3 regions of the Terribacillus sp. DMT04 genome follow, and region 2 is predicted to be linked to each of the others. Evidence: riboswitches for the same ligand, from Rfam matches in the RefSeq annotation. Region 2 holds a riboswitch; each other region holds the start of a gene.
What was found. Region 2 has a riboswitch for thiamine pyrophosphate ahead of tenA (thiaminase II). Riboswitches for the same ligand answer to the same signal wherever they lie in the genome.
Positions count from the first base shown of each region.

Region 1: linked by a shared signal. The riboswitch ahead of KS242_RS06940 (YkoF family thiamine/hydroxymethylpyrimidine-binding protein) and the one ahead of tenA (thiaminase II) in region 2 are both predicted to bind thiamine pyrophosphate.
Region 3: linked by a shared signal. The riboswitch ahead of KS242_RS01650 (thiamine phosphate synthase) and the one ahead of tenA (thiaminase II) in region 2 are both predicted to bind thiamine pyrophosphate.

Region 1 covers NZ_CP077639.1:1,279,545-1,282,824, reverse strand. The annotation lists gene KS242_RS06950 (erythromycin esterase family protein) at 1-110, opposite strand, end outside; gene KS242_RS06945 (cation:proton antiporter) at 423-1,658, shown strand; TPP riboswitch at 1,746-1,845, shown strand; gene KS242_RS06940 (YkoF family thiamine/hydroxymethylpyrimidine-binding protein) at 1,923-2,528, shown strand; gene KS242_RS06935 (ECF transporter S component) at 2,525-3,103, shown strand; gene KS242_RS06930 (ABC transporter ATP-binding protein) at 3,100-3,280, shown strand, end outside.
Region 2 covers NZ_CP077639.1:464,884-468,163, reverse strand. The annotation lists gene thiM (hydroxyethylthiazole kinase) at 1-340, opposite strand, end outside; gene thiD (bifunctional hydroxymethylpyrimidine kinase/phosphomethylpyrimidine kinase) at 324-1,160, opposite strand; gene tenA (thiaminase II) at 1,153-1,851, opposite strand; TPP riboswitch at 1,971-2,071, opposite strand; gene splB (spore photoproduct lyase) at 2,132-3,160, opposite strand; gene KS242_RS02555 (transcriptional regulator SplA domain-containing protein) at 3,153-3,280, opposite strand, start outside.
Region 3 covers NZ_CP077639.1:295,664-298,943, forward strand. The annotation lists gene KS242_RS01640 (SDR family NAD(P)-dependent oxidoreductase) at 1-681, shown strand, start outside; gene KS242_RS01645 (SDR family oxidoreductase) at 668-1,450, shown strand; TPP riboswitch at 1,549-1,660, shown strand; gene KS242_RS01650 (thiamine phosphate synthase) at 1,731-2,381, shown strand; gene thiO (glycine oxidase ThiO) at 2,368-3,280, shown strand, end outside.

The DNA.
Region 1 (3,280 bases), 810 kb from region 2:
AGCAGGACAAATTTTGCGTTACCAGCAGCATCCTTTATTTGTTCCAAGTCAGCTGAACCTGATAAAAGCGTGCTGTATTTTTCTATTGCTTGAACCACTTTATTTTCCATACTACCCCAGCTTTCGTTTGCAGATATACAATTACTTTTTGATAAATTCTTCAAAAAGATACTGTATTTAAATCTTTTTCTCCAGCTGGCATTACTTGTCTCAAGTAAATCATCAAAAGTGAAAGACGAACACTTTGTCAAAACGTACCCATTTTAAGTATTTTTATATAGTGACTCAATTATTTCCTTATCAAAATGGATTATCAGTAGAGAAATATTAAATATGAAAAAATCATGCTATACCAGACAGCATGTTGGGGAACTATTAAGGAGAATTTATTATCCAGCACATCTTCTAAGGAGCGTATCATCTTGCATCATTTTAATGAAACATTTATCCAATTACTTATCCTGCTAGCAATATCTGTAACAGTTATTGCTCTATCCAAGACATTTAAGAAACCTTATTCGATTGCCTTAGTGCTTGTCGGATTAATTCTAGGTCTTGTTGATATTCCCTTTTTAGAAGAAGCAGAGAACTATATCGTTCAATCCAATGTATTTCAAGCTGTAGTGATTTCTTTATTCTTACCAATATTATTGGGTGACGCGTCTATTAAGTTACCTTTTTCTCACTTAAACCAAGAGAAGAAACCTGTAATTGCGATGGCATTCGGCGGAACACTAATTACATTTATAGCCGTCGGTTTCAGTGTTTATTACTTCATGGATTTGCCTATTGTCGTTGCCTTTACGTTTGCAGCATTAATGAGCGCAACCGATCCGATCAGTGTTATCTCTATCTTTAAATCGTTAGGAGTCCCAAAAAAACTGACTACAATCATTGAAGGAGAATCCTTGTTTAACGATGGTATTGCCGTGGTGCTGTTTCAAATTGCATCTATGTACTTGCTTACATATATGGAAATGGGATGGGAAGGCCTTGGTCAAGGTTTATTACTATTTTTGAAATTCAGTCTAGGCGGCGCTGTTGTCGGTGCTGTATTAGGCTGGATTATTTCTCGGATTTTCAAATTTTATGATGACTATCCTTTGGAAATTGTGTTTTCTATGCTGTTATTTTTCGGGAGTTATTTTATTGCCGAGCATTTTGAAGTTTCCGGTGTTATCGCCGTCGTCGTTTCAGGACTGATCTTGGGGAATTACGGAGCAAGAATCGGAATGTCTGAAACAACGAGGATGAACATTGATTCTTTCTGGGATACAATAACGCTGATTGCCAACTCACTCATATTCTTAATGATCGGATTAGAAATACAAAACATTGATTTATCAGGAAAATGGGGGCTGATTGTTGCGGCAATTGTCATTGTGTTAGCTTCAAGAACGATTGCTATCTACGTAAGCACACTGCCGATTAAAGGCTTCGAGTCAACCTACAAACTTATATTAAATTGGGGCGGGCTCAGAGGAAGTTTGTCCATCGCATTGGCATTAAGTTTGCCGCAGTCTTTTGAAGGCAGAGATAATATACTCATCTTAACCTTCGGGGTTGTACTATTTTCTTTGCTCATTCAAGGTCTTACTGTTGGTCCATTAATTAATAAGCTGAAAATCGGCCAGCAAACAGCGAAAACAGATGAATAAATCTTTATAAGTTCAAAGAATTTGGAAAGAAACCCTTTACAAAAGTACGTGTATTTCTTACTATATACCTAACAATTGCATAAAATTGCGACGCACTAGGGGAGCTGGAAACGGCTGAGAGGATTTGTTCTGACCCTTATAACTCGATCTGGATAATACCAGCGTGGGGAAGTGCAGCCAGAATGCTCTTACTCTTTTTGTATATATTCTGCGACTGCACCCTATGGTGCAGTCGCTTTTTTTATGCAAAAAATAGGAGGATTCATAATGGAAAATGTTTGTGGAACAAGCCGCATTGCCGGCTGTAGTTTTTCGATTTACCCGATGGCAGACAAATTTAAGGAAATTATTTTAGACGCACTAAATCAAGTAGACACGTCAAAGGTTTGGATAGAAACAGACGATGTGACTACACTTGTGCGCGGAAGAATCCCTCATGTATTTGATGTTACATCGGCAATCTTTTTAGCAGCCGCGAAAACAGATGAACATGTTGTTTTTAACGGCACCTATTCGATCGGATGTCCAGGTGATTCAACTGGCGATGTGTATATGGCAGAAGATGAAACAAAATTAAATATGTACAACACCAAAGATATAAAACTGGAAACCGCTTCTAAATTTTCTCTATATCCATTAGGCGGCGGTAATTATATGGATATCATTTACACACAAATTGAAAACATGCGAGCGCAAGGGATTACGGTATCAAAATCACATTACTCCACTCGCCTCGATGGCGATGCATACGATGTGTTTACAGGATTGGAGCACGTCTTTACCGAAACAGAAGCATCTGGTTCTTCTCATACTGTGATGACAGTTACCATGTCGGCAAACAGTCCTTCTGCCAAAGGAGCAACCATATGAAGAACTGGCGTATGAAGGATATTGTTGTTATGGCAGCACTAGCTGTCGTATTTGGAATTGTGTACTTGGTATTTCTCCCTGTCAACGTTGTGATGATGGGATTGATTGGACCTATTGGAACAGACATTATCTTCGGAGTTTGGTTCCTCGTATCCATTGTTGCTGCTTATATCATTCAAAAACCTGGTGTCGCTCTTGTCTCGGAGACAATTGCTGGAATTGTTGAAGTGCTGATTGGCAGCAGTGTCGGACCAATTGTTATACTTTCTGCTGTCGTTCAGGGGCTTGGGGCGGAAGCTGCTTTCGCTATAACCCGTTATCGCTCTTATCATGTGTTTGTTTTGATGGGAGCCGGCATAGGAGCTGCAATCACAAGTTTTATTTGGGGATATTTTCGCGGCGGTCTCACTGCTCTAGATCCTTCCTACGTCGTACTCATGCTGGTTGTACGTATCATTAGCGGTGCGGTAATCAGCGGATTAATCGGAAAAGCAATCAGTGAGGCGCTGGCTAAAACAGGCACATTGACGAGCTTCCCGCTCGGCAAGACCTATCGTCAGCGAAAAGCAGGATGAAAGATATTCTGCTCGAAGTTAATCAACTGTCCGTTACATTTGAAGAAGAAAGCCGCCCTACTCTAAATGAATTGAGCTTCAGCATTAAGAAAGGTGACAGCATTCTTTTACTAGGTCCAAGCGGATCTGGCAAGAGTACGCTCACTTATTGTTTAAACGGTTTATATCCAAAGGAGC
Region 2 (3,280 bases):
CTACTTCTGCCAAAATACGGCGGGCTGCTTCCGTTCGATAAGCTGTTGCTCCAACACCTACAGGGTCAAATATAACTGGAATACCAAGTCTATTCGCCTCTTTGCCAGCAAGAATCATTGCTTCTATATCTGCAGCAGCCAGTGTTCCGATATTCAGCAAAAGCGCCTTGGCATGCTGTACCATTTGCGCTGCTTCTTCCTTTGCCGAGGCCATCACCGGTGAAGCACCCAGTGCAATCAAACCGTTTGCTGTAAAATTGATGACAACATGATTTGTTATACAGTGAATCAACGGGTTTGTGTCTCGGACTTGATGTATTACATCAGTATATGCCATTATGCAGTTCCTCCTGTACTGGTACGCTTTGCAGCCGGTAACCCCAATGGTTCGTCGGGCCGTTTCCGTTTCCAAGCTGCAGCGAATATTTGATAGCTGCTGTCACATAGTCTTTTCCGACTTGCACGGCTTCCTGCAAAGATTTTCCTTTTGCTAGCTCCGCCGTAATTGCTGCTGAATACGTACAGCCCGTTCCGTGTGTATGCTTTGTTGGAATGCGCTCCGCTTTATAAGAAGTGAAGCCCTCGCCATCATACAGCCAATCCGCTGCTTCATGCCCTTCCATATGGCCGCCTTTTAAGAGGACAGCTTTCGCCCCGTATTCTTGGACAATCTTTTTGGCTGCTTGCTTCATAGCAGCTTCATCCTCTATTGTCATGCCTGTCAGTTCTTCTGCTTCTGGCACATTTGGCGTGACAAGCGTTGCCAGCGGAACAAGGTATGTCTTCAATGCATCTCTTGATTGCTCGCCCATGAGCGCATGCCCGCTTTTGGCATACATGACCGGATCCATCACATAGGCTGCTGCTGATTTTTCCAGCACGCTGGCTATAACACGCATCATCTCTTCAGAGGCAATCATGCCTGTCTTAACCGCATATGGCTCAATGTCTGAGTAAACCGATTGCAGTTGTTGTTCAATAAATGGTACAGGAATATGATGAAGTGCGTGCACACCTGTTGTGTTCTGCGCAACGAGGGAGGTAATGACACTCATGCCATATACCTCGCGCTCTTGAAATGTTTTTAAATCCGCCTGTATCCCCGCACCGCCTGAAGGATCTGTCCCTGCTATCGTTAGTGCACTTTTCACGTTAGACATGGGCGGCCCCTTTTTCGAGCGGTACCAGCCAGTTTTGTTCTGTAATGGCCATTTCCCAAAAACTATGTTCCAGCATACAGCTCTTCAAGAATGCTTTCCGCGCGCGTTCCTTGGCAGCCGAACCGGCCGTTTCAGCCCATTTATCCAATCTTTTGCAAAGTTCGGCTGTCACATCCGGCATTCCATCTTCATTGTTTGCATAAAACATAATCCACTCTAAAAATGGATTATTCTGGTCCGGCGCCTTTGTTTCGATAATATGCTCTGCCAGTGCCTGATACGTCCATGGACAAGGTAACAGCGCCGCCATCAGTTCTCCCATATCTCCTTGTACAGCGCTGTTCATCATATGAGAAATATAGTGATCGGCTGCGGGAGGGGGTGTCATTTTCTGCAAGTCCTCATAGTCCACACCTGCCACTTTACAAAAGACATTATGCGGATGAATCTCACTGTGCAGAACAAAGTGGATTTGCGATTGAAAGAACGCCATCTCTTCTCTTGTCTCACATTTGCTGACTGCCAAGCCATAAATTCGAGCAAATGCAGTCAAGTACTCATAATCCGCCTTCACGTAATGGATTAATGCTTCGCGCGGCACCTGTCCATTCGCCACCCCTTCAACAAAAGGATGCTGATAAATTGCTTCGAAAACCGGGTTTGCTTCTTCTCTCAACTGTGCAGAAAACATATAATTCTCCTCCTCATTGGAGAAAGCCCTGTTTCGGGTGATTGGCGCCGGGACTATACAAAAAAGCCGCTCCAGAAGTATGGAGCGACTCGTTTACATTGTAATAGTATGTAAGATACACGAATCCGGCTCCACTTCCCTACGCTGGTGTTAACCAGATCAGGTTCAAAGGGATTAAGATTACTCTTATCTCAGCCTAACGGCACCCCTAGTGGACTTCCTCGAAATTCAATTGTCTCCTTTACTATCACATGCACAGATAAGATTGTCAACGGATGTATCAGGTAAAATATTCAATTCGTGACTGCGGAAACATTTTATAAATATTACTGCCAATCACGTCTTTGATTTCTTCTTGTTCATCATTTTGATACACATACTTCCCAATACCATAGCGGCCCCATTTGTACTTCCGCTTATTTTCATCCAGCTCCAGCTTCGACATCGGGTAATTCTTCTGAATAACACGTTTTGCCGGCTTCGTGAAACGATGCTGAATCAATTCAAAGGTCAAGTTCTTTTTGGCATGAGCAGGTAATGCTGCTTCAAGATGCTCCAGCATTTCCGGATATCCTTGCTGCCAGCCTTCATGCAGGTATATCGGGGCTACAATAAAACCTAATGGATATCCAGCTTCGGCTACCTTCACAGCCGCCTCTATTCGATCCTTCAAGCGGGATGTACCTGGTTCAAAGTACTTTATAACATAATCGTCATTAATACTGAAACGGAATCTTGTCCGGCCTTTGTGATCTGCATCAAGCAAATGATCGACATGCGCAAACTTTGTGACAAAGCGCAGCTGACCATGTTCCGAACGGCCAAAGTATTCAATAGCATGCTTGAGTGTATGGGTTAGATGATCAATCCCAACGATGTCAGACGTACAAGAAGCTTCGAAGCGCGTCTCCTCCGGCGCTCTCTCCTTCATATACTGCTCAGCGGCATCAAAAATCTCATCTGTATTTACATACGTACGAATATACGGTTTGGATCCCATCGTCGTCTGCAGGTAACAATAATGACAATGCCCCATACAGCCTGTTGCAAACGGAATAGCATATTCTGCCGATGGCTTGGATGTATCGAATTTCAATGTTTTCCGCACACCAACGACTAATGTTGATTTGGCTGTCCGGTATTTTTGAAAATCGTTATCACCAGGCAGGTTACGCACCTGATTATGAGAAGTTGTTTCGCGTATCTCTACTCCCATATCTTTGAACTTGTCTCGCAGCTTCACACCGAGCGGATATTCCAATGCTCTCGGTTCAATGTAAACAAGCTGCGGTACGAATGGCTTAACCATAATAACCACCTTCGGATAAACCAAAAGCAGACACATAGGCTTCTTCCGCTTCACCAAGATCTTGATAGACCGCCACTTCATCCGTTAACGGATAGTACGTTTCATAAACAAACAAAGCCA
Region 3 (3,280 bases), 170 kb from region 2:
TCTAATGGCGCTGGACAGGAGACAGTTCATCTCGTTCAAGAAATAGGTGCAAAAGCAATATTTGTAAAAGCAGACGTCAGCAAAGCTGAAGAAGTGAAAGCTTATGTAGATAAAACGATAGAGGAATTTGGAACTATTGATATGTTTTACAATAATGCGGGAATTTCTGGTCCTGGCGTTAAATTTGCAGAAAATACGATTGAACAGATTGATATGGTACTTGGTATTAACCTTAATGGTGCACTTTACGGTTTGAAATATGTGTTAGAAGTGATGCTTGCCAATGGCGGAGGGCGTATTGTTAATACATCCTCGACAGCAGGTGTAGTTGGCCAGGAAACTGTTGGTACATATTCGGCGACGAAGCATGCGATGGTAGGCATTACAAAGACATTGGCTGCGGAATATGCGGCACAAGGTATTGTAGTGAATGCAATTGCACCTGGTACGACTGAAACGCCGATGGTACGTGCATATAAGGAGAAAAATCCTGATGCATTTGTCAATGCATCAGAACCTATTCCGCAGAAGCGCCTAGGCAAGCCGGAGGAAGTGGCTGAGCTTGTGACTTTCTTACTGACAGGCAATGCACCTTATATAAATGGTGTGGTTGTGCCAATTGATGGCGGATTTACTGCAATCAAAAAAACTAATAGGAGAGATTTTCATGAAGCGTTTTGAAGAGAAAGTTGTCTTAATAACAGGTGGAGGATCTGGATTAGGTCGTGCGGCAGCAGTGCAGGTAGCAAAAGAAGGAGCGAAGCTTGCGCTTGTTGATTTGAATAAAGAAGGAATGGAAGAAACGAAGCAAGCTATTTTGGCAGCAGCGCCTGAGGCTGAAGTCATCACGATTGAGGCGAACTGTGCGAATGAGTCAGAAGTTGAGGCTTATGTGAAACAAACGGTAGAGCAATTTGGCAAGATCGATAGCTTCTTTAATAATGCAGGTGTAGAAGGAAAACAGAATTTAACAGAAGAATACGGTACAGAAGAGTTCGATCGTGTTGTTAACATCAACTTGAATGGTGTCTTCTATGGTATGCAGCATGTCCTTAAAGTGATGAAGGAACAGGGCTATGGTTCTGTTGTTAACACTGCTTCTGTTGGCGGAATTCGCGGTGTCGGCAATCAGTCTGGTTATGCGGCGAGCAAGCATGGTGTTGTTGGTTTGACTCGTAACTCTGGTATTGAATACGGCCAGTTCGGTGTCAGTATCAAAGCAATTGCGCCAGGTGCAATTATGACACCAATGGTCGAAGGTTCCTTACGTCAGATTGGCGGAGATAACTGGGAAGAAGCAGGTAAAGAATTTGTCAGTGTTAACCCGATGAAACGCTTCGGAAAGCCAGAAGAAGTAGGTTATCTAGTTGCTTTCCTTCTTTCAAGTCAGGCAGATTTCATCAATGCAACTGTTGTTCCGATTGATGGCGGACAGTCTTATAAATACTAAGTAGATGACGACCATTAGAGTGGTTTGATGGTCTCTGCTTTTCTGCTAAACATCTTGCATAATATGTTAGTTATGTTACGATATGGATAAGTTCATAAGTTTCACACTAGGGGAGCCCTTCATAAGGGCTGAGACAAAGAGTAATGACTCTTTAAACCCTCATAACCTGAACAGGTTCGGACCTGCGTAGGAAAGTGTCGACATTCGATTTTACATGCATGCATTCTGTATGTATTTATTCGCAGATATCACACCACTTTCCTACGGGGGAGTGGTTTTTTTGTGTGCATCCGGTCTTGTTCCTATTCAAGGAGTGATGATAATCAAACTGATGGCAGTAACGGATGGTGCGCACGATGCAGCTGGCTTGCTTCGAATCTTGTTAAAGGTGCACCCGTATGTTGATTATGTACAGATTCGAGAGAAAAGCAAACCTGCGGGCGTGATTTATCAGCTTTGCAGAGAGTTAGCAAAAGAAGGATTGCCAGGTCACAAGTTATGGATTAATGATCGGGTGGATGTGGCGTTGCTGCTTGGTTTGCAACAGGCGCATATACCAGGACACGGACTTCCGTTATTCGAGTTACAAAAACAATATCCTGGTTTTCAGTTCGGTGTACCGGTCCATTCTCTTCAGGAAGCTGTTCAGGCGGAGGCTGCCGGAGCAGCGTACAGTATATACGGACATTGTTTTCCGACAGCCAGTAAAAAAGGCAAAGACCCGCTGCCATTATCCGATTTAGCTGAAATTCAGCGACGCGTTGCTATTCCGTTGTTTGGAATTGGAGGAATTACCGTAGACCGGCTAGCAGAATTGAAAGCGCTTGAACTAGATGGTGCTGCTGTTATGAGTGGTATTTTTTCAGCAAAAGATCCAGTAGAAGCTGTAAAGAAACTAAAAGAGGAGTGTTTGCGTCTTGAAGCAATCTGAAGTAGCGGTCGTTGGAGGGGGCATCATCGGCAGTGCAATTGCTTATTATTTGGTGAAAGCAGGTTACCAGGTTGATGTGCTTGAAGCAGGCGAGATTGGGTCAGGTTCCACGCAGGCAGCTGCGGGTATGCTTGGCGCTCATTCGGAATACAAGGAATTCGGTACTTCGCTTTATCCATTTGCGCGTACAAGTCAAAAGTTATACGAAGAAGCAGAAGCAGAAATTCGCTCCTTAGCAGGAATAGATATAGAGCGCCGTACAGGTGGATTGTTAAAGCTTGTCTTCACAGAAGAAGAAAGAGCGAGCCTGTTAAAATTGTGTTCCTTAGAAGGGGTAACGTGGCTGGATCGTGCATCTTTAACAGATAAAACCCCTAGATTAGCAGCATCCGTTCTAGGTGCTGTTCATATGCAAGAAGATGTGCACGTCATGCCTGCAATCGCCTGCAGCGGATTTCATTCTGCAGCGCAAGTACTCGGTGCCGAAATTCACACGCATACGCGCGTTGAGAAGATAGAGCGGGAAGGCGGGCACTATCAGTTACAAACTTCCATGGGAAAATGGCAGGCAGAGCGCGTCGTTATTGCTAGTGGCGTTTGGAGTAATTCTATCTTGGAGCAAACAGGCTTGGGGTCACCAATCTTTCCTGTAAAGGGGGAATGCATTGCTGTTACCAATACACAAGCTCCGCTCACATGCAGCTTATTCCATGATCAGCATTATATTGTTCCTCGAAACAACAACGAACTAATCATCGGAGCGACAAAAGTCGAGAATGATTGGTCCACCAAGCCGACACTTGGAGGTATACAGGCAGTTATGGAAAAAGCGAGACAGATGCTGCCGGATATTGATGAGATGCCTTTTCTCAGAAGCTGGGCGGGGCTCCGACCACAAA